3 regions of the Methylobacterium sp. J-059 genome follow, and region 2 is predicted to be linked to each of the others. Evidence: riboswitches for the same ligand, from Rfam matches in the RefSeq annotation. Region 2 holds a riboswitch; each other region holds the start of a gene.
What was found. A riboswitch is a leader RNA that binds a small molecule or an ion and turns the genes downstream of it on or off. The one in region 2 is predicted to bind cobalamin.
Positions count from the first base shown of each region.

Region 1 (7,270 bases), on a different contig from region 2:
GAGCTGATCGAGGTCCAGGTCGGCTCCTATACCGGCGAGGACGACATCATCCGCGTCGAGGACGTCTACGGGCGGTGACGCGCCGGCGCGCCCGGCAGATGCATCCGATCCTCTGAACGACCCGACCACCGTCGGCGCGGGAATTGCCGGCGCTCAGTTGCGCAGCATCGCGATCCAGGACGAGACCGGGTCGACGACGTAGGAGGCGACCGAGGCCGCCCAGGCGCGGGCACGGGCCGGCAGCGAGCGGGCATCGCGTCCGGCCTCGACGTCGCGGGCGGCCATCAGCGCCGCGACGACGGCGTCCTCGCGCTCCTTGCATTCGTCGAGGGCGTTGCGCTGCGAGCCGGCGCGCCCCTGGGCCGGCGGCTGGTGCGCATAGGCTTCCCGCACGCAGTCGCGCCACGCCTGCTCCAGCGCCGCCGGGTCGGCCGCCCGCGGCGCCTGCGCAGCCGCGCAGGGCAGGGCGTTCAGGGACAGGAGGACAGCGAGGACGGGCATCCGCATGCGCGACGGTATCGCCGATTCGGGGCCGGCTCGGCAAGAACGAAGCGGCAACACGTTCGCGTGCATGCGCATGCCCCGTCTTATCCCCGCGCCGCGCGGGTCGAGCGGGTCGAGCGAGACGCTGCCGATCATCGCCGCGCCCGGCGCACGGGTCTCGCGGGTTTTCGCGCGCGATCCGTACGCGTCGGCCGGCGGCTTAGGGGCGGATTAACCAAACGCGCGCCCAATACGGATCAGTCGCAGTTCTCTCGATCCCCGCACGGCCGACCCCATCGGCCGGCCCGCCGCCCGCCGATCCGTCGCGGGCGAGGGCCGGACGCTGCGCGGCTGCGGGCACCGGGTCGCCTTCGAGTCGAGTCCGCATGCCTCATCACCCGCGCTCCTCCTGCGGCCTCACGCGTCCCGCCCGCCGCCGGCGGGCACGCCGCCACCCGATCCTTCGCAACACGCTCGCCGCCCTGCTCTGCCTCGTCACCCTCGAGGGCGTGCCGCCGGGCGGCGGGACCGAGCCGGTGCCGCAGGTGGCGAGCCTCCAGGCCCGCAGCACCGGGTCTACCGCCCTCGCCGCCCTGTTCGATCCCCGGCCGATGCTGGGCCCGGAGGCCGGCGCGGACCGTCAGGGCGCGCCCCTCGGCGCCGCGCTCACCCCGCCCGAGCCGCGTTTCGCCCCGCCCATCGCGACGCTCGCGGCCGCCGAGCCGCGCTCGACCGAGGCCGCGCCCCCGGCGGAGACCGGCCGGCAGGCCCAGGTCGTGGAGCAGGTGCGGGCCCTGCGGGCAAGCCGGGTCTTACGGGACACGCAGGTCCTGCGGGTTACCCAGGTCCTGCGGGACACCGAGGTCGTGCGGCAGGCCCAGATCGTGCCGCTGCCGGTCGCCCGCCCGGCGGACCTGATCGCCGCCCCCGTGCCGCAGCGCCTCGCCCTGCGCCGCGCCCCGCGCCGGGTGCCCGAGGCGGTGCCGGCGCCCACCGCCGAGACGCCGTCGTTCTTCGAGGAGCTGTTCGCCGCGCGGAAGGACCCGGGCCCGGCTTTGGCCTACGCCGCCCTCGAGAGCCCCGGGCTGGAGCGGTCGCGCGGCCGCCTGTTCCCCAGCCCCGACGCGGGCGCCGGCACGGCGATCTACGACATCACCGCCCGCACCGTCCGCCTGCCGAACGGCGAGGTGCTGGAAGCCCATTCCGGCCTCGGCGCCAGCATGGACCATCCCGACTTCGTGCACCTGCGCATGCGCGGCTCGACCCCGCCGGGCACCTACGACCTCACCGAGCGCGAGGCTTTGTTCCACGGCGTGCGGGCGATCCGCCTCAACCCGGTGGGCGGCGCCGCCGCGATCCACGGCCGCGACGGGCTGCTGGCCCACACCTACATGCTCGGGCCGAGCGGCGCCTCGAACGGCTGCGTGTCCTTCCGCAACTACGACCGCTTCCTGCAGGCGTTCCTGCGCGGTGAGATCCGCCGCCTCGTCGTGGTGACCGGCCGCGGCGACGGCCCGGCCCGCTTCGCCGCGAGCCGCTGACGGCGTCACCGATCGGCCACACCCGGCGACGGCGTCCGAAAGCCGGATTGACGGGCCGGCGGCGCCCGACGCAACCTGCACGCGACGGTTCCTCATCGAGGATCAAAAGGGAACGCGGTGAGGGGAGGGCCCGACGGGGCCTTGCCCGAAGCCGCGGCTGCCCCCGCAACTGTAAGCGGCGAGCCTTCCACCACTGGACGTCACTGGATGCGCCGCATCCGGGAAGACGGTGGCGGGCGATGACCCGCGAGCCAGGAGACCTGCCGTCAGTCGTGGTCACACGCGAAGCGCGTCGGGCGGGGTGTTCCGGCGGGTGTCGAAGCCCCCGGCCGTCCGACGGACGGAGCGGTGGATCGGCCTCGTTCGCGGTGACGTGCCACGTCCGCGTCGCCCGAGGTCCCGTGTCCGCGTCCCAGTCCCCGCCCGTCTTCCGAACGCCAACCCTGCTCGCTCTCGCCTGCGCCGCCGCCCTCTCGGGCCCGGCCGCGCTGGCGCGCCCCGCCGCCGGGGAGGCCGAGGCGAACCTCGCCGAGATCTCCGTGACGGCCGACGATCCCAGGCCCGCCGCCGGGGCTGCGGCGAGCGCCGGCTACGTCGGCGGCACCATCGGCGCCGGCGGGGCGCTTCGGACGGTGGATGCGGCGAGCGCCGGCATCGTTTCCGGCGCCGAGATCAACAGCCGCCCGATCACGCGGCCGGGCGAGGTGCTCGAATCCGTGCCCGGCCTGATCGTCACCCAGCATTCGGGGGAGGGCAAGGCCAACCAGTTCTTCCTGCGCGGCTTCAACCTCGACCACGGCACCGACATCGCGATCGAGGTCGACGGGATGCCGGTGAACATGCGCACGCACGCGCACGGCCAGGGCTACGCCGACATCAACTTCCTGATCCCCGAGCTCGTCGGCGCGGTGGCGTTCCACAAGGGGCCGTACTTCGTCCGCGACGGCGACTTCGCCTCGGCCGGCTCGGTACGGATCGACTACCTCGACACCGTCGCCAAGAACGTCGCGCTGACCTCGTTCGGCAGCTTCGGCTACGCGCGGGCGCTGACCATCGCCTCGGCTCCCCTCGGCCAGGGCAACCTGCTCGTGGCGGGCGAGGCGCAGGTCTACGACGGCCCGTGGGACGTGCCGGATGCACTGCGCAAGGTGAACGGCGTGGTGCGCTACAGCCAGGGCACGGCGCTCGACGGGTTCTCGGTCACCGGCATGGCCTATGCCAGCCGCTGGACCGCGACCAACCAGATCGCGTCGCGCGCGGTGTCGGAGGGGATCATCGGCCGCTTCGGCACCCTGAACCCGACCGACGGCGGCGACAGCAGCCGGTTCTCGCTCTCGGGCCGCTGGAGCATGACCGACGACACCGGCGTCACGCGGGCCTCGGCCTACGTCATCCGCTCGCAGCTCAACCTGTTCAACGACTTCACCTACTTCCTCAACGATCCGGTCAACGGAGACCAGTTCCACCAGCTCGACCAGCGCATCCTCGGCGGCGGCGAGGTGAGCCACGTCTTCCAGGGCGACCTGTTCGGGCATCCGATGGAGAACGAGATCGGGGTGCAGACCCGCACCGACGCGATCCGCGTCGGGCTGTTCAACACCGCGAACCGCCAGTTCCGCACGGGCGTCCTCGACGACCGGGTGCTGGAGGCGAGCGGGGCGTTCTACGTCGACAACCGCGTGCGCTGGACCGACTGGCTGCGCACCAGCGTCGGCTTCCGGGCCGACGGCTACTACGGCGACGTGGTCTCCGACACGGCGGCCAATTCCGGCAAGGCACGGGACGGCATCGTCAACCCGAAGCTCGGGCTGGTGCTGGGGCCGTGGTTCGACACCGAGCTCTACGTGAACTACGGCGGCGGCTTCCACTCGAACGACGTGCGCGGCGTGACCGCGACGGTCGACCCGGCGAGCCCCCTCTTCAACATCGCGCGCTCGCCCTTCCTCGTGCCCTCGACCGGCTACGAGGTCGGCATCCGCAACCGCTCGATCGCCGGGCTGGAGACCGCATTGGCCTTGTTCCGCCTCGATTTCGCGTCGGAGAACCTGTTCCAGGGCGACACCGGCACGACGGAGCCGAGCCGGCCGAGCCGCCGCTTCGGCATCGAGTGGACCAACCGCTACGCGGTGACGCCGTGGCTGAGGCTGGAGGGGGACCTCACCGTCACCAATGCCCGCTTCTCCGACGTCGACCCGGTCGGCAACCGCATCCCCGAGGCGCCGACCACGATCGCGTCGGCCGGGTTCACCTTCGGCGAGGCCCTCGGCTGGTTCGGCGCGATGCGGCTGCGCTACTTCGGCCCGCGCCCGCTGATCGAGGACAATTCCGTGCGCTCGAAGCCGACGGCGCTGCTCAACGGCCGCGTCGGCTACCATTTCGACAACGGCCTCAGCCTGTCGCTCGACGTGCTGAACCTGACCAACGCCAAGTCGGACCAGATCACCTACTACTATATCTCGCGCCTGCCGGGCGAACCGGCCGACGGCGTCGCCGACCGGCACTTCCACCCGGTCGAGCCCACCGCCGTGCGGCTGACGCTGGCCGGGCGGTTCTGAGCGGCGGCCCTCGATCCGAGCGGCAGGCCCGGCGAAAACGGCCTCGCACGGTTCTGCCGCATTGACGGGGCGGCGGCCGGCGCCCTAGGCGTGGGGCATGCGCATGTGGCGGCCAGATTGGCGGGTCTGCCGCGCGGTCATCGCCGTGACCGCGCTCTACGCGCTCGCCCTGCAGGCCGTCCTCGGCGGGATGACGGGCGTGCGCACCCTCGACCCGGCGCACGCGCTCTGCCTGCAGGAATCCGGCGCGGACGGGCACGGCCCGGCCGACGCGCCCCATCACGGCGACCACCTGGCATGCTGCACGGCCGCGCAGGCGATGCCGATGGCGGACGTGCCGGTTCCGGCGGCCGTCGCGGTCGCCCGGTCCGCTCCCCCGGCCGTCGACGTTCCGTGGCGTCCCGTCCTCGCCGCCGCCGCCCGCGCTCCGCCGGGCATCGGCGCCGGCGCACGCGCCCCACCCGCCGCCTGATCCACCGCCCGGCCGCCGCCCAGCCGGAACGCGGCGTCGCGCCCTGCCTCACGGTTGCGCGCCGAAAGCCGTGCTCCGGGAAGGCCTCGGCCCGCATCGACCGATGCAGCCTGCCGCATCGCCGTCGCTCGGCCCCTCGCGATCGCGCGAGCCGGCATGCCCGGGACGCCGTCCCCCAACCGCCCGGCCGCCCGCGGCCGCGACCGCGACCGACACCGCCCCCTTCAGGAGAGTTGCCATGTCCAAGCTGTTCCGTCGCCGCGCGACCGGCTCCCTCGTCGCCCTCGCGCTGCTCGCGGTCCCGGCCGGCGCCCACGAGTACAAGGCCGGCGCGCTCGCGATCGCCCATCCCTGGACGCGGGCGACCCCGAACGGCGCCAAGGTCGGCGGCGGCTACCTCAGCGTCACCAACACCGGCACCGCGCCGGACACGCTGCTCGGCGCCACGGTGACCGGGGCCGACCACGTCGAGATCCATTCGATGACGATGGACGGCACCGTGATGAAGATGGCTCCGGTCCCGGGCGGCCTGGTCATCGCCCCCGGCGCCACGGTGACGCTCGCGCCGGGCGGCTACCACATGATGTTCGTCGACCTGACGGCGCCCCTGAAGAAGGGCGAGCGCGTCAAGGGCACGCTGCGGTTCGAGAAGGCGGGGACCGTCCCGGTCGAGTTCGCGGTCGAGGCGATCGGCGCGAAGGCCCCCGAGGGTGCGCAAGGGGCGGCCGGCGGCCACGATCATGCCCATTGATCCGCCGCCCGTCACGCCGGCCCAGCGCCGGGCGGGCTACGGCATCCTCGCGGCGGTGCTCGTCGGCATCCTCGGCATCGCCGGGGGCGTCGTGGCGATGCTGCCGCGCGGGCCCGCCAAGCCGGCGATGTCGGTGGTCGGCGGCCCGTTCCGGCTGCAATCGTCCAAGGGTGGGATCCTCGATTCGGCGACGCTGGCCGGCCGGCCCTTCCTGGTGTTCTTCGGGTTCACCCGCTGCCCGAACGTCTGCCCGACGACGCTGGCCGACCTCTCCAACCTGATCGACGACCTGCACAAGGCCGGCGGCGACATCGGCGCCTACTACATCACCCTCGATCCCGAGCGCGACGACACCGCGGTGCTGCGCGACTACATGGGCTCGTTCAGCGATTCGATCACGGGGCTGACCGGGACCCGCGAGGAGATCGACCGGGTGGCGCGGTCCTACCGCGTCTTCTCCAAGAAGGTCCCGCTGCCGGGGGGCGACTACACCCTGGAGCACACGCTGATGGTCTACCTGATGGACCGGAACGGCGGCTTCGTCGGCCCGCTCGATCTCGCGGCCGGGCACGGGCTCGCCCTCCGGCAGATCCAGGCCGTCCTGTGACGGGTCGGGCGAAGCGCGTCGGCGCCCTCGGCACCGCGCTGATCCTGCTGGCGATCTGGGCGCAGTCGATCGTGCCGCTCGCCGCCCTGCGGATGGCGCCCGACGCCGCGCCGCTCGGCCTGTCGGCGATCTGCGGCCATGCCGGCGCAGCCGACGCCGCGGGGGAGCCGGCTCCGCTCGTTCCCGGCTGCCACGCCTGCCCGCTCTGCGCCGTGGGGCTCGCCGCGCCGGTCGTCGCCGCACCGCAGCCGGCGGCGCGGGTCCTGCGCTGGTCGCCCGTCGCCTGGCCGACCCCGCCGCCCGCCCGCACCCCGCATCGCCCCCGGATCGCCGGCCGGCCGAGGGCACCGCCGACCCTGCTCTGATCGAATCGCGAACCTCTTCCGGCGGGCCGATCCCGCCTGCCTCCCGATCAGACGAGCCCGCCCGATGCCCTTCCTGCCCAAGCTCCGGCTGCGCGCCGGCCTCCTCCTCCTGTCCGCCAGCCCGCTCGCCGTCGCGCAGGCGCAGGCGCAGGCACAGGCACAGGCACAGGCACAGGAGAGCGTCACGCTCTCCGAGCTCTCGGTGGTCGGCGAGCGCGACGGGCCGGCACCGGCGGCCGGCATTCCCTTCGGCGTCGCCGCGCCGCAGGGCTCGGCGCCCAGCGTCATCGAGCATCCGGTCGGGCAGGTCGTGACCGGGATCGGGCGGCGCGACACGATCGAGAACCGGCCGGCGACGAGCGTCGGCGCGGTGCTCGCCAACAGCCCCGGCGTCACCGTGCGCCAGGGCAACGGCGGGCGCGACGTGATCATCTCGATCCGCGGCAACAACGCCCGCTCCACCGGCGTGATCAAGAACACGGTGGTGCTGGAGGAC
Region 1 is NZ_JAKSYA010000041.1:43,298-50,567, reverse strand. Features, by position in the region: partial or broken gene MKK55_RS04360 (cupin domain-containing protein) at 1-78, shown strand, start outside; gene MKK55_RS04355 (hypothetical protein) at 154-507, opposite strand; gene MKK55_RS04350 (hypothetical protein) at 506-718, shown strand; gene MKK55_RS04345 (DUF2778 domain-containing protein) at 870-2,024, shown strand; cobalamin riboswitch at 2,093-2,307, shown strand; gene MKK55_RS04340 (TonB-dependent receptor) at 2,426-4,579, shown strand; gene MKK55_RS04335 (hypothetical protein) at 4,683-5,051, shown strand; gene MKK55_RS04330 (copper chaperone PCu(A)C) at 5,290-5,802, shown strand; gene MKK55_RS04325 (SCO family protein) at 5,792-6,409, shown strand; gene MKK55_RS04320 (DUF2946 family protein) at 6,406-6,774, shown strand; gene MKK55_RS04315 (TonB-dependent receptor family protein) at 6,839-7,270, shown strand, end outside.
Region 1: linked by a shared signal. The riboswitch ahead of MKK55_RS04340 (TonB-dependent receptor) and the one ahead of MKK55_RS16075 (TonB-dependent receptor) in region 2 are both predicted to bind cobalamin.

Region 2 (7,270 bases):
ACGTCGCGAAGAACAGCCCCGTGACGATGCCGAGCCAGCGATGGCCGAGATGCAGCCACCGCTTCCCCGTCTTGCCGAGCTTAGCGAGCTTGGCGAGCGTGCGCGCCGCGGAGGCCATCTCAGAACGCCGTCGTGAAGGCGACCTCGAACGAGCGCGGTCGCCCGAGGAGCCAGTTTGTGCCGACCCCGTCCACCGCGTTTCCGCTGATCGCGTAGACCTTGTCGAACAGGTTGAAGACGCGGAAGGACAGGCGCGAGGCCGGCGTGACCTGATGGTCGAGGCCGAGGTTGACCAGCCCGTAGGCCGGGCGTCGCGCGGTGTTGCCGAAATCGCTGAACACCTCGCCGACGTACTGGAACCCGACCCGTGCTTCCCAGGTCGGCGCGAAGGCGTAATTGAGCCAGAGGTTGGCGACCCGCTCGGGCACGTCGATCGGCCGGTTGCCGGCGTACGAAATCGTCGCGCCGTTCACGGCCAGGTCGAAGGAATCGTACTGTGCGTGCAGCAGGGCGAGGTTCGCGTCGACCCGCCAGAGCGGCGTGACCTGCAGCGAGAGCGCCGCCTCGACCCCGTAGGAGGATTGCCGGCCGACCTGCGTCGAGACGTTCGGCTGGCCCGGCACCGCCGAGATCAGGTTGTCCTTGACGATGCGGTAGCCGGCGAGCGTCCACTCGCCTCGGCCGTCCCAGAACACGCCCTTGGCGCCGAGCTCGACCTGCTCGCCGGTGGAGAGCTTGAAGCCGGCCAGCGATTGCGACAGCGTGATCAGGCTGTTCACCGGGTCCGTGGCGGTGGCGACCTGCGCATAGAGCGCGGTGTCCGGCGTCGGGTTGAACACCAGCCCGAAGCGGTAGCCGAGGCCCTGGAAGGACTTCTCGAACTGCGCGTTGCTCATCAGGTTCTCGCGCTGCAGGGTCGAGGCATCGAACCGGACGCCGGACAGGAACGAGAGCTGGTCGGTGAGGATCAGCCGGTCCTCGGCGAAGACCGAGGCTTGGTCGGTGCTTGTCGCGTAGGCCGGGCTGGCGCGGCCGTTCAGCGGGAACGAGCCCGGGTCGTAATCCGTCAGCGGGACGCTGATGACGAGGCCCGATCCGACGGTCGAGAAGTTGTTGATGTGCCGGAAGTCGATGTGGTTCACGTCGAAGCCGGCCAGGAACTCGTTGCGGAAGCCGCACAGCGTGCCCTTGAACGCGGCGTCGAACCGGTTCCCCAGCTGTTCCTGCTGGTGGTAGATTTCGGTGTAGTCGCTCCGGTCGACCAATCGCGTCGATCGGTTGAAGCTGTAGGTCTCGACGTCGAGCCAGTGGCGCCTGCTCTGCAGCCGGTAGGCGGTGTTGCGCACCGTGATGTCGGCGGTGGGCGTCCATTCCGTCTTGAGCTGGGTCCAGTTGTCCGCCCAGGTGATCTTGGCGTCGCGGACGTTGTAGTTCTTGAACCGGATGAAATCCGGGATGCGCCCGTGGACCAGCGGCGTGCCCCAGTAGCGCGCCGGCTCCTGATAGCCGAGGTCGTGGCTCAGGGTGAAGGCGAGGTCGGGCGTGGCCTGGAGCAGGATCGCGCCCGAGACCGCGAGGTTGCGGAAGTCGCCGTCCGGGCTGATCCAGCCGCCGGCGCGGTTGCCGCTGACGTTGAGGCGATAGGCCACCGCGTCGCCGATCGGGCCGCCGGAATCGAGGGCGAGCCGCGCGATCCCGTCCGATCCGACGCCGGCCCGCACCACGTTGATGGGCGTGAAGGTCGGCTTCTTCGTCACCACGTTGATGACGCCGCCGATCGCCCCGTCGCCGTAGAGCACGGAGGCCGGCCCGCGCAGCACCTCGATGCGCTCGACGTTCCAGGTGTCGAACGGGAAGGTCACCGTGTTGGCGCCGACGAACAGCCGCGTGCCGTCGTAGAGCTGCTGGATCGAGTTCGGCCCCGAGAATCCGCGGCTGGTGAAGGCGCCGTTGCCGTTGCCCGGCGAGGCGATGGTGGTGATGCCGGTGGCGTTCTGCGTCACGGCGTCCGCGATCGTGTCCTGGCCGCGCAGCCGCGCGGTCTCGCCGGAGATGACGTCGACGCTGCCGGGGGTCTCCAGCGGCGTGAGGCCGAGGCGGCTCGCGCCGCGGTCGGGCGTGCGCAGGTTGAGGCCGACGGGCGCGGCGCGGCTCAAGCCGACGCCGTCGCCCGCGACCGTGAGGGTGTCGAGCACGACGCTCGCCGATTCGCCGGCGATCGGCTGGGCGCCGGCCTCTCGCGGCGGAGCGAAGATGACGAGCGCCGTGCCGGCGAGGAGCGGGCAGCGCATCGCGCGCCCGAGGGAACGAGCGGTTTGCAGAAGAACGAGCATGGATCGGATTCGGCTCTATCGGCGCGACGCGACGGCCTGCCCGACCCTCGACCTACATCGAATGTAACAATGTTACAATTAGGCGATCGACCGAACGCGGCTCGGCCGCCGGCGCACGGATGCCGGGCGGCTTCCTGTGCGTCGTTCGGCGCGGGTCTCGCGGTAGGCAAGGGCATGGGAGGGACGTGCGGACGCGTGTGGTGGCACGTCACCGCGAACGAGGCCGCCCCGCATGCGCCGCGCGGGCCCATGCGTCTCGACACCCGTCGAGGCACCCCGCCCGACGCGTTTCGCGTGTGACCACGACTGACGGCAGGTCTCCTGGCTCGCGGGTCGCTGCCCCTCATCGTCTTCCCAGGCGCCGTGACCCAGTGACGTGTTGATGGAGGCTCGCCGCTTACAGTTGCGGGGGCAGCCGCGGCATCGGAAAGGCTCCTCGGAGCCTCGTCCTCACCGCGTTCCCTTTTGATCCCCGAGGGGAACCGTCCCCGCCAAGTGGCTTCCGCGGTCCCGAAGAGTCAACGGCCGGAATCACGCTTCTGTGAAGTGTGACCCGGCGGCGACAGCGACGGCACGCTTGGTGGCGTTAGGTCGAGACATGCGATCCGTCCTGCGCCGACGCCTCGACGACGACGCTCGGCGGCAAGGTTCCTCCGGCGCCGCCGAGGACGGAGCCGAGGTCGCCCGGCAGGGCGGTCTCCGCGGTCAGCTCCGCCGGCTCGCCGCCGGCCGCGTGCTCGTCCGCCACCAGGGCGACCGCGCCCGGTGCGATCAGGCCGAGGCCCGCTGCGTGCCGGGCGATGGCGGTGCTGTCGGCGGCAATGACGAGGTGGCTCCCGGCGGCCGCGACGACCTGCGCCAGCGCCTCGATCTCGCGGATGCGGTCGGCGTCCCGCGACACGTTGCGGATGTAGACCGCCTTCACCCGGCCCGGATGGTCGGCGACGATCCGGCCGTAGACCTCCGGATCGTGCTGCCCGCTGTCGCCGATCAGCACGAAGGGCAGGTCGCGATACAGCGACAGCATGTGGACGATCAGGGCGCGCTTGTGATCCTCCGCCCGGCGGGGGAGGGGGTGCTTCCACGACAGGCCCCATTCGCGCAGGAACAGGATCGGGCCCACCGGGATGCCGTGGATCGTGAAGAACTCCGACAGCATCTCGTACAGGCCCCACGGCGCGCGCGAGACGTAGAGCATCGGGTTGGCCTCGATGCCGTCTGGGCCGACGTAGAGGGCCCGGTAGAGCGCGGCGACGCCGGGAAAGGCGACGCGGTTCTCGGCATCCTCCACGAACAGCCGCCACAGCATCTTGGCCTTGTTGGCGACGCCCGTGCGCATCACCGTGTCGTCGATGTCGCTGACGACGACGCAGCCGGTGGCGCCCGGCGGCACGAACACCTGCCCCCGCGCCCGCACCGGCGGCTCCGCCTCGAGCGTGAGGTCAACGTCGTGCCAGCCATGGTCGCCCGCGGGCAACGCCTCCGGGCTGAGATGGACGCGGAAGTAGCCGTCGCGGTCGGTCACGACCCGCGCCTGCGCGCCGCCGAAGCGGGCGGTGACGGCGGCGTCCTTCAGCGCCCGCCGCGCGATCCGCCGGGCGATGTCCCGCAGCTGCGCGCGCAGGCTCTCGTCGCCCGGTGCCGTATCGGGATGGGACTGGCGGAAGATGCGGCCGATCAGGAAGATCTCGTCGGCGGAGCCGTAGCCGCGATAGGGCTCGATGACGATGCCGCCGCGCCCCTGCGCCCGGCGGACCGGGCGGGCGACGAGCTTCAGCGCCCGGACCGCGCCCTTCCTCCAACGCCGCAAACGCACTCCCATCGCCGATCGCCCGCTTCCGTCGCCTGAGCCGGTCAACGCCGCACGCGGCGGATCGGAGCCCTCACGGCTGCACCTCCGGTGCGCCGTCGGGGCCGGAGGGCTCGTCCATCAGCGGATGCAGGTCGCGGACCATGCTCTTCAGGCGGTCGTCGAGGACGTGCGTGTAGATCTGCGTCGTCGAGATGTCGGCGTGGCCGAGCAGCTCCTGCACGATCCGCAGGTCGGCGCCGTTGTGCAGCAGGTGGCTGGCGAAGGCGTGGCGCAGTACGTGCGGGCTGACCTTGTCGGCGCGCAGGCCCGCGGCCTCCGCCGCCGCCTTCAGGTCGCGGGCGAAGGCCTGCCGGGTGAGATGGCCGCTCTCGCTGTCGGCGGGAAACAGCCACGGCGCGTCGCTCGGCGAGGCGGCGAGGTGCCGGCGCATCGCGTCGCGCGCCAGCTCGGTGAGCGGCACGAGCCGTTCGCGGCCGCCCTTTCCCCGCACCACGAGGTAGCGCTCGCGGGTCGAGGCGGCCGAGCGCGGAAGCGCGATCAGCTCGGAGACGCGCAGGCCCGTGGCGTAGAGCAGCTCGAGCAGGCACAGCATCCGCTGCGCCCGCCGCGCCTGGCCCGGCGCCTCGGCCTCGACCGCCGCATCGATCTGTGCGCGCGCCGTCGCGAGCAGCCGGTCGACTTCGGCGACCGACAGCACCTTCGGCAGCGCGCGGCCGCGGCGCGGGCCGGTGAGCGGCGCGCTCGGATCGGATTCGGCCAGCCCTTCCGCGTAGAGGAACTTGTGGAAGCCGCGGATGCAGGAGAGCCGCCGGGCGGCGGAGGCCGGCTTCAGGCCACGCGGCTCGAGGGAGGCGACGTAGGCGCGGAGGTCCGCCGCCTCGATCTCGGCGAGGTCGAGGCCCTCGTCGGCGAGGTGACCGAAGTAGTCGTCGAGATCGCGCCGGTAGGCTTCGAGGGTGTTCTTCGCCGCCCCGCGCTCGGCGGCCAGCATGTCGAGGTAGGCCGCGATCTCGGGCGGCGTCCGCCGCTCGGCCTCGGGCGGACGCTCCTCCCTCACCGGCCGCCCGGCTGGAGCTTCGAGGCGGGGATGGTCACGCTCATTTCCCGCGGCGTCGGCGTCACGAAGGTCGCGAGCGCGAACATGCCGGCGAAGACGAGGCCGGCCAGGATCGCGAGGGTGGCGAAGAAACGGAATAGGGTCGGCACAGCGGTCGAACCTCGGGGCACGCGGACGCGATGGAGCAGGGCGCAGCGGGGACTTAAGTTTTGCGCCGCGGCGACCCGGGTTGCACCATGCCGCCGCCGCGCTGGCAAGGCCCGGAAGGCCACATCCTGCGCCCGTCTCGCCGCGACGATGGGCCGGCGCATCGGGCCGGCTCCACGCCGTCTCCGGGCCTTTTCCGAGATTTCAGGGGGCGGCGGCCGCGGGCCCGACCGCATGGGTGATAACCCCGCAGACTTGGTATAAGACCCGGGACACCGCCGCACCCGCTTCCAGCCCCGTCGCCGACCCGCCCTTTGCCGTCCATGCCGAGCCCCGCCCGATGACCACGCCCGAGCCGATGGGCGATCCGATCGAAGCGCGCCTGCGCCGGGCCCTCGGCTCGCGCTCGATCGTGCTCGTCGGCCTGATGGGAGCGGGCAAGAGCACCGTCGGCCGCCGCCTCGCGAGCCGGCTCGGCCTGATCTTCAAGGACGCCGACATCGAGATCGAGGCGGCCGCCGGCCTGACCATCCCCGACATCTTCGCGATCTACGGCGAGCCGAGCTTTCGCGACGGCGAGGAGCGCGTGATCTCGCGCCTGCTGCGGGCGGGGCCTCTGGTCCTGGCCACCGGCGGCGGCGCGTTCATGCGCGAGTCGACCCGCGCGCGGATCGCGGAATCGGGCGTGTCGGTCTGGCTCAAGGCCGAGCTCGACGTGCTGATGCGGCGGGTGCGCAAGCGCGGCAACCGCCCGCTGCTCCAGACCGAGGATCCCGAGCGGACCATGCGCGACCTGATGGACCTGCGCCATCCGGTCTATGCCGCCTCCGACGTGACCGCGCTGTCCCGCGACGTCGCCCACGACCGCGTCGTGCAGGACGTGCTCGAAGCCCTCGACGCCTACCTCAACCCGCCGGACGAGAGCCGCGCGGTCGCCGCGCAGTGAAGCTGTCATGACCGAGCCATTCGCCGTCCACGTCCCCCTCGACCAGGGCCGCGACTACGACATCCTGATCGGGCGCGGCCTCATCGCCGGCGCCGGCGCGCGCGTGGCGGCGCTGGGCGGCAAGGCGGCGGTGATCGTCAGCGACGAGACCGTCGCGGCGCTCTACGGCGACGCCCTGCGGAGGAGCCTGGAGGAAGCGGGCCTGCGCTCCGCACTCGTCGCGGTGGCGCCGGGCGAGGCCTCGAAATCCTACGCGACCTACGCGTCGGTCTGCGACGGCCTGCTCGCCCACAAGGTCGAGCGCGGCGACCTCGTGGTCGCCCTCGGCGGCGGCGTCGTCGGCGATCTCGCGGGCTTCGCCGCGGCGACCCTGCGGCGCGGCGTGCGCTTCGTGCAGGTGCCGACGAGCCTGCTCGCCCAGGTCGATTCCTCGGTCGGCGGCAAGACCGGGATCAATTCGCCGCTCGGCAAGAACCTGATCGGCGCCTTCCACCAGCCCCGCCTCGTGCTCGCCGACACCGCGACCCTCGACACGCTCTCGGAGCGCGAGATGCGGGCGGGCTACGCCGAGGTCGCCAAGTACGGGCTGATCGGCGATGCCGGCTTCTTCGACTGGTGCGAGGCCCATTGGCGCGGGATCTTCTCCGGCGGGCCGGAGCGCGACGAGGCGGTGGCGATCTGCTGCCGCGCCAAGGCCGGCGTCGTCGTCCGCGACGAGCGCGAGGACGGCGAGCGCGCCCTCTTGAATCTCGGCCACACCTTCGGCCACGCGCTGGAACGGCTCACCGGCTACGAGTCGGCCCGCCTCGTCCACGGCGAGGGCGTCGCGATCGGGCTGGCGCTGGCGTTCCGCTTCTCGGCCCGTCTCGGCCTGTGCGCGGGCCAGGATGCGGGCCGCGTCGCCAACCACCTCGCGCTCGCCGGTCTGCCGACCACCCTCCAGGCCGTGCCCGGCGGCTGCGGCGACGCCGACG
Region 2 is NZ_JAKSYA010000117.1:32,348-39,617, reverse strand. Features, by position in the region: gene MKK55_RS16080 (PepSY domain-containing protein) at 1-118, opposite strand, end outside; gene MKK55_RS16075 (TonB-dependent receptor) at 120-2,333, opposite strand; cobalamin riboswitch at 2,627-2,835, opposite strand; gene MKK55_RS16070 (App1 family protein) at 2,920-4,155, opposite strand; gene MKK55_RS16065 (site-specific tyrosine recombinase XerD) at 4,217-5,203, opposite strand; gene MKK55_RS29225 (histidine kinase) at 5,200-5,352, opposite strand; gene MKK55_RS16055 (shikimate kinase) at 5,691-6,296, shown strand; gene aroB (3-dehydroquinate synthase) at 6,304-7,270, shown strand, end outside.

Region 3 (7,270 bases), on a different contig from region 2:
GACGGCCGCGCGGCGGCGGCGGCCGACGACATCGAGCGGGCCCTGCGCCTCTATCGAACCGCCTGCGTGCTGCTGTGGGGGCTCGCCGCCGGCGCGACCGGGCTCGCCATGCCCTGATCGGCGGCGCGGCGGCCGGCATCGCGCCGCAGGGCGCCGAGCACGACGAAGACGAGGCACGAGCCGACCACGAGGCAGGCCGAGAGAAAGATCATCGGCACGAGGTCGCTGCCGCTGCGGTCGCGGATGATCGGCACGGCGTTCTGGGCGATGAAGCCGCCGAGATTGCCCACCGAGTTGATCGCCGCGATTCCGGCCGCGGCCGACGCACCCTTGAGGATGGTCGGCGGCAGCGACCAGAACACCGGCTGGGCCGAGAAGATGCCGGCCGCCGCCACGCACAGGCAGGCGAACTTCGGGATCGAGCCCGGCACCACCACGCTCAGCGCCAGCGCCGACGCGGCGACGAGCCCCGGGCCGACCACGTGCCAGGTCTGCTCGCCCGTGCGCGCGGAATGCCGCGGCACCCACCACAGCGCCAGCCCGGTGACGACCCACGGGATGATGTTGATGAAGCCGTTGACGGTGTTGGTGACGCCGAAGCTGCGCACCACCGTCGGCAGCCAGTAGCTCAGGCCGTAGGCGGCCAGCGGAAACGCGACGTAGACGCTGGCGAGCATCCACACGCGCCGGTCGAGGAGCGCAGCGAACGGGTTGCCGTGCTCGACCTTGCCGCCGGTCTCGCGCTCCTCCCGCAGCGTCCGGCCGAGCCAGTCGCGGCCGGCGCGATCGAGCCAGGGCGCCTTCTCCGGCCCGTCCGGCAGGACCACCAGCACGATCACGGCCAGCAGCAGCGCCGGCACGCCGGTGCTGACGAACACCCACTGCCAGCCCTTGAGCCCGAGCGCGCCGTCGAGGTCGAGCAGCGCGCCGCCGATCGCCGCGCCGACGGCGTTGGCCACCGCGCTCGCGATCATGAACCAGCCGATCATCGCCGCGCGGTGCTTCTGCGGGAACCACAGGGTCAGCACGAACAGCACGCCGGGGAAGAACCCGGCCTCGGCGACGCCGAGAAGGAAGCGCAGCCCGTAAAACATCGCCGTGTTCCGGGTGAAGCCGAGCAGCACCGTGATCAGGCCCCAGGTCGCCATGATCCGGGCGAACCACAGGCGCGCGCCGACGCGTTCCAGGATGACGTTGGCCGGGACCTCGCACAGGAAATAGCCGAGGAAGAACAGCGACGCCCCGAGCCCGAAGACGCTCTCGCTCAGCCCGAGGTCGCCGACCATCTGCAACTTGGCATAGGAGATGTTCTGCCGGTCGATGTAGGCGATCAGGTACATCACCCCGAGCAGGGGCATCAGCCGCCAGGTCACCGTCGCGATCGTGCGTCGGGCGAGCGCGTCGTCGGCCGCGGTCTCGGTGGGCGTCATCGGGCGTTCCTCGCGTCCCGGCGGTCGATCGCGACCGGCCGCGCTTTCGCACGAGACTAGGCTCCGCGGCGGCGCGTGCCTATCGGCCCGCAGCGATCCCCGAGCGCCCGCGATGCCTGCTCGCGGACAGGACCCGCCCGGGTGTCATGCCCGATGCGCCTCATCCCCGGTGCGCCTCATCGCGCCAGGGCCAGCAGCCGGTCGCAGTCGACATGCTGCTCGAGATGCGCCGCCAGGGCATCGAGCACCCGCTCGATGCCGGCCTCGTAGGAGGCGCCGTCGGATCGTGCGCCGAGGCGGGCGAGCCATGCGGCACGCTGGCGGTCGTCGGCGAACAGGCCGTGGACGTAGGTGCCGGACACCAGGCCGTCGGCGGAGACCGCACCGTCGGCGCGCCCGTCGGCGAGGCGCAGCAGCGGCCGTTCCGCGTCGGCGCCGGTGGTGTCGCCGACATGCATCTCGTAGCCGGTGAACGGCATGCCGTCGGGCAGGCTGGTGCCGGAGACGGCTTCGAGCCGCTTCAACGGCGTCATCACCGTGTCGACGGCGAGCAGCCCGAGGCCGGGCACGGTCCGCGCCTCGCCCTCGATGCCGTCCGGATCGGACAGCGTCCGCCCGAGCATCTGGTATCCGCCGCACAGGCCGAGCACCCGGCCGCCGCGGCGTAGATGCGCATGCAGGTCCACGTCCCAGCCCTGCGCCCGGACGAATTCGAGATCGTCGATCGTCGTCTTCGAGCCCGGCAGCAGCACCAGGGCGGCATCGCCCGGGATCGCCTCGCCCGGGCGGACCAGCACCACCTCCACCGCGGGCTCGGTCCGCAGCGGATCGAGGTCGTCGAAGTTGGCGATCCGCGGAAACACCGGCACCGCGATGCGCGTCGCCGCCGGGCCGGCGGACCCGACGAGGCCGAGCACGTCCTCGGCCGGCAGGCGCGCCGCCTCGGGAAAGTGCGGGATCAGGCCGAGGCTGGCCCAGCCGGTGTGGCGCGCGATCAGGTCCATGCCGTCGGAGAACAGGCTCGGGTCGCCGCGGAAGCGGTTGACCAGGAAGCCGACGATCATCGCGGCGTCGTCGGGATCGATCACCGCCTTGGTGCCGACGAGGCTGGCGATGACCCCACCGCGGTCGATGTCGCCGAGCAGCACCACCGGCGTATCCGTCGCGCGGGCGAACCCCATGTTGGCGATGTCGCCGGCGCGCAGGTTAACCTCGGATGCCGAGCCCGCACCCTCGACGAGAATCAGGTCGGCCTGCGTCCTCAGGCGGTCGAAGCTGTCGAGCACCGCCTCCAGCAGGCGCGGTTTCCACGCCTGGTAGTCGCGCGCCTTCACCGTCGCGACCATGCGGCCCTGCACCACCACCTGGGCGCCGACCTCGGTCTGGGGCTTGAGCAGCACCGGGTTCATGTGGATCGACGGCGCGACGCCGGCCGCCCGCGCCTGCAGCGCCTGCGCCCGCCCGATCTCGCCGCCATCCGCGGTGACGGCGGCGTTGTTCGACATGTTCTGCGGCTTGAACGGGCGCACCCGAAGCCCGCGTCGGGTGAAGGCGCGCGCGAGCCCGGCGACGATCAGCGACTTGCCGACGTCCGAGCCGGTGCCCTGGATCATTAGGCTTCGGGTCACGGCTGAAGGGACCATTCCATCAAAACTCGATCCCCTCCTGCGCCTTCACGCCAGCCGCGAAGTGGTGCTTCACGCTGCCCATCTCGGTGACGAGGTCGGCGGCCTCGATCAGCGCCGGCTTGGCGTTGCGGCCGGTGACGACGACGTGCAGGTCCGGGCGACGGCTTTTCAGGGTGGCCACCACCGCGTCGAGATCGAGGTAGTCGTAGCGCAGCGCGATGTTGAGCTCGTCGAGGATCAGGAGACGGAGGCTCGGGTCGGCCATCAGGTCGGTCGCCCGGTTCCAGGCGTTGAGGCAGGCGGCGATGTCGCGGGCCTTGTCCTGCGTCTCCCAGGTGAAGCCTTCGCCCATCGCGTGCCACGCGACCCGGTCGCCGAACGTCCTCAGCGCATGCGCCTCGCCGGTGTCCCACGCGCCCTTGATGAACTGCACCACGCCGACCCGGTGTCCGCGCCCCAGCATGCGCAGCGCCAGGCCCAGCGCCGCCGTGGTCTTGCCCTTGCCGGGTCCGGTGTTGACGATGAGCAGGCCCTTCTCGATCGTCTTGGCCGCGACCTCGGCGTCCTGCACCGCCTTGCGCTTCTCCATCTTCTCGCGATGGCGTTCGGCGTCGTCGGTCATGGCGTTCCCTGCGGTTTGATGACGAGCGGCAGCCCGGCGACCGTCAGGACGACGCGGTCGCACTCGGCCGCGAGGCTCTGGTGGAGGCGTCCGGCCGCATCGCGGAAGCGGCGGGCGAGCGCATTGTCGGGCACGATCCCGAGGCCGACCTCGTTCGACACGAGGACGAGCGGCCCGCGCGCTTCCCGGCAGGCACTGCGGAGCGCCGCCGTCTCGGCGTCGAGGTCGGCATCGGAGAGCAGCAGGTTCGTCAGCCACAAGGTCAGGCAATCGACCAGCACCGGCCCCGGCGCCTCCGCGATCGCGGCGGCCAGGGCGGTCGGCACGTCCCGAGTGATCCAGTCGCCGGAGCGCCGCGCCCTGTGGAGGGCGATGCGCGCGCGCATCTCGTCGTCCCAGGCCCGTGCCGTGGCGAGGTAGAGCCACGGGCCCGGCACCGCCTCGATCAACCTCTCGGCGTAGGCGCTCTTGCCCGAGCGCGCACCGCCGAGCACGAGGGTCGTCCGAGGCGCGGCCTGCTGCATGGCTGGAACCCATGCCCCAACCCCTGTGCGCCCGTCAAAGCCTCCGTTGTGCGGGGAGACCGGACAGGCTATGGCTGGACGCGACGGTGCCCCGGAGACGGGGTGAAAAGGGAATGCGGTGAGGGGAAACCCGATGCCGCGGCTGCCCCCGCAACTGTAAGCGGCCAGGGTCCCCACGGCGATCCGAGCTTCGTTGAACCGACCTGTCCGAGATGGGACTGCGTTGCGGATCGAAGCCCGGAACGCCGTGGGAGCCCTCAGCTCCTGCCTTCGGCCACCGATGTTTCGGGAAGGCGGCAGGCGCTGCGATCCGCGAGCCAGGAGACCTGCCGTCCCCCGCGCTTTCTCGAACGCCGCCGGCGGGGCGGCCGGAGATGTTGTCGACATGACCACCCAGACCCTCACCCAGACCGGCACCCGCGCGAACGAGGGCTTCGTCGCCATCGTCGCCGCCGCCATGCTCGGCCTCGGGCTCGTGTTCCTCGCCGGCTTCTCGCCGGCCTCGGCGCTGCACAACGCGGCGCACGACTTCCGGCACACGCAGAACTTCCCCTGCCATTGACCGCCTGAACCCAGGCGTTCCCATGCTCATCCGGCTCCTGTCGGCGGCGCTCGCCGCCGGCTTCCTCGCGGCCGTCCTCGTGACGGGGCTCGAGCTCGCGCTCACCTCGCCGCTGATCATCGCCGCCGAGCACTACGAGACCCAGGCCGCTCCCGGCGCCGCCGCCTCGGCGGCCCCGCTGGCCGGGCGCCTGCCGATCGTGCTCGCCCATGCCGGGCACGACCACGACACCAAGGCCGAGCCGGAATGGCAGCCGGCCGCCGGCCTGCCGCGCATGCTGTTCACCGGGCTCGCGACCCTCGTCGGCGGGATCGGCTACGCCCTGCTCCTCGGCGCGGTGATGCTGGCCACCGGCCGCGAGCCGTCGCCCGAGCGCGGGCTCGCCTTCGCGGTCGCCGGCTTCCTCGCCGTGGCGCTCGCGCCGGCTCTGGGCCTGCCGCCCGAGCTGCCCGGCAGCGAGGCGGCCCCGCTGGCCGCCCGCCAGGTCTGGTGGGTGATGACGGCGTCGGCCACCGCGATGGGGATCTATCTCATCGCGATCCGCCGGGTGCCGATCACCATCCTCGGCGGAATCGTGCTCATCGTCGCGCCGCATCTGGCCGGTGCGCCGGAGGTGGCGGCGACGCCGTCCGAGCTTCCCGCCGGCCTCGCCGCGCAGTTCGCCGCGCGCTCGCTCGCCATCGCCTTCGTGTTCTGGGCGGTGATCGGCTTGGCCTTCGGGCGCGCCTGGCAGACCTTCGGCCCGAAGGCCGCGGCAGGCGCCCGTGGCTGACACGATCCTTTACGTCTGCACCACCTGCCGGATGGAGAGCGATGCGCCGGACGGCCCGCGCGCGGGCGCCCGCCTCTTCGACGCGTTGCGTGCGCTTCCCGCCCCCGACGGCGTGACGATCGAAGCGGTCGAGTGCCTGTCGGTCTGCAAGCGGCCCTGCACCGTCGCCGTGGCGGCGGAGGATCGCTGGACCTACGTCTACGGCGACCTCGACCCGGCGGATTCCGCACGCATCATCCTCGACGGCGTCGGCCTCTACGCCGGCACGCCCGACGGGATCGTGCCGTGGAAGCAGAGGCCGCAGGAATTCCGCAAGGGCGTCGTCGCCCGCATCCCCCCGTTTCCGCCGCGCGCGGCCTGAGCCATCGGCGAGATCCCCATGAGCATCGTCCAGAAGATCCCCTGCACCATCGTCACCGGCTTCCTCGGGGCGGGCAAGACGACGCTGGTGCGCCACGTGGTCGAGAATGCCGGCGGGCGCCGGCTCGCGATCCTCGTCAACGAGTTCGGCGACATCGGCTTCGACAAGTCGTTCCTCGCCGCCTGCGGCATCGAGGGCTGCACCGAGGATTCGATCGTCGAGCTTCCCAACGGCTGCATCTGCTGCACCGTCGCGGACGACTTCGTGCCGGCGATGACGGCTCTTCTCGATCGCCCGAACCCGCCCGAGCACATCCTGATCGAGACGTCCGGCCTCGCCCTGCCCAAGCCCCTGGTCCAGGCGTTCCAGTGGCCGGCGATCCGCTCGCGGGTGACCGTCGACGGCGTCGTCGCGGTCGTGGACGGGCCGGCGGTCGCCTCGGGCGCCTTCGCCGAGGACCCCGAGGCTCTGGCCAACCAGCGCGCCGCCGATACGGCGGTGGACCACGACAACCCGCTCGAGGAGGTGTTCGAGGACCAGCTCCTCTGCGCCGACCTCGTCGTGCTCAACAAGGCGGATCTTCTCGACGCCGCCGGCCTCGCGCAGGTGCGGGCCGAGGTGGAGCGCCAGCTTCCCCGCGCGGTGAAGGTGGTCGAGACCGCCTACGGCAAGATCGACCCGCGGGTGCTGCTCGGCCTCCAGGCCGCCGCCGAGGACGACCTCGACGCGCGCCCCTCGCATCACGGCGCGGGCGAGGATCACGACCACGACGACTTCGAGACCGTGGCGCTCCCGGTCCGCACGGCGATCACCGCCGCCGACCTCGCCGCCCGCGTCGAGAAGGCGGCCGAGACCGAGGGCGTCCTGCGGATCAAGGGCTTCTGCGCCGTCGAGGGCAAGCCGATGCGCCTCGTGGTGCAGGGCGTCGGCCGCCGCATCACCCATCATTTCGACCGTCCCTGGACGGCGGCCGAGCCCCGCGACGGCACGCTGGTGGTGATCGGCCTGAAGGGCTTCGACCAGGGCGCGGTCGCCGAAGCGCTCGCCGGCTAGGGGTTGTCCGCCGCACAGGCTACACTGCGCGTTTTCACGACCACCGCAGATTCCGGGATGCTGGACCGCCGACTTGAGCCGATGAGCATCGATGCGTTCTTCGCCTGGCAGGAAGCCCAAGCGGAGCGGTACGAGCTCGTCGGCGGCGTGCCGGTGCGGATGATGGCCGGGGCGCGCAACGTTCACGACGACATCGTCGTGAACATCCTCGCATGGTTGCGCACGGCCCTACGCGGAAGCGGATGCCGTCCGTTCACCGGGGACGGCAGCGTCGAAACGCTGCCCGGCCAGATCCGCCGCCCCGATATCGGGGTCGAT
Region 3 is NZ_JAKSYA010000123.1:120,189-127,458, reverse strand. Features, by position in the region: gene cbiB (adenosylcobinamide-phosphate synthase CbiB) at 1-117, shown strand, start outside; gene MKK55_RS17850 (MFS transporter) at 51-1,430, opposite strand; gene MKK55_RS17845 (cobyric acid synthase) at 1,607-3,043, opposite strand; gene cobO (cob(I)yrinic acid a,c-diamide adenosyltransferase) at 3,078-3,680, opposite strand; gene cobU (bifunctional adenosylcobinamide kinase/adenosylcobinamide-phosphate guanylyltransferase) at 3,677-4,204, opposite strand; cobalamin riboswitch at 4,272-4,553, shown strand; gene MKK55_RS17830 (CbtB-domain containing protein) at 4,590-4,766, shown strand; gene MKK55_RS17825 (CbtA family protein) at 4,789-5,538, shown strand; gene MKK55_RS17820 (DUF1636 family protein) at 5,531-5,899, shown strand; gene cobW (cobalamin biosynthesis protein CobW) at 5,918-6,952, shown strand; gene MKK55_RS17810 (Uma2 family endonuclease) at 7,034-7,270, shown strand, end outside.
Region 3: linked by a shared signal. The riboswitch ahead of MKK55_RS17830 (CbtB-domain containing protein) and the one ahead of MKK55_RS16075 (TonB-dependent receptor) in region 2 are both predicted to bind cobalamin.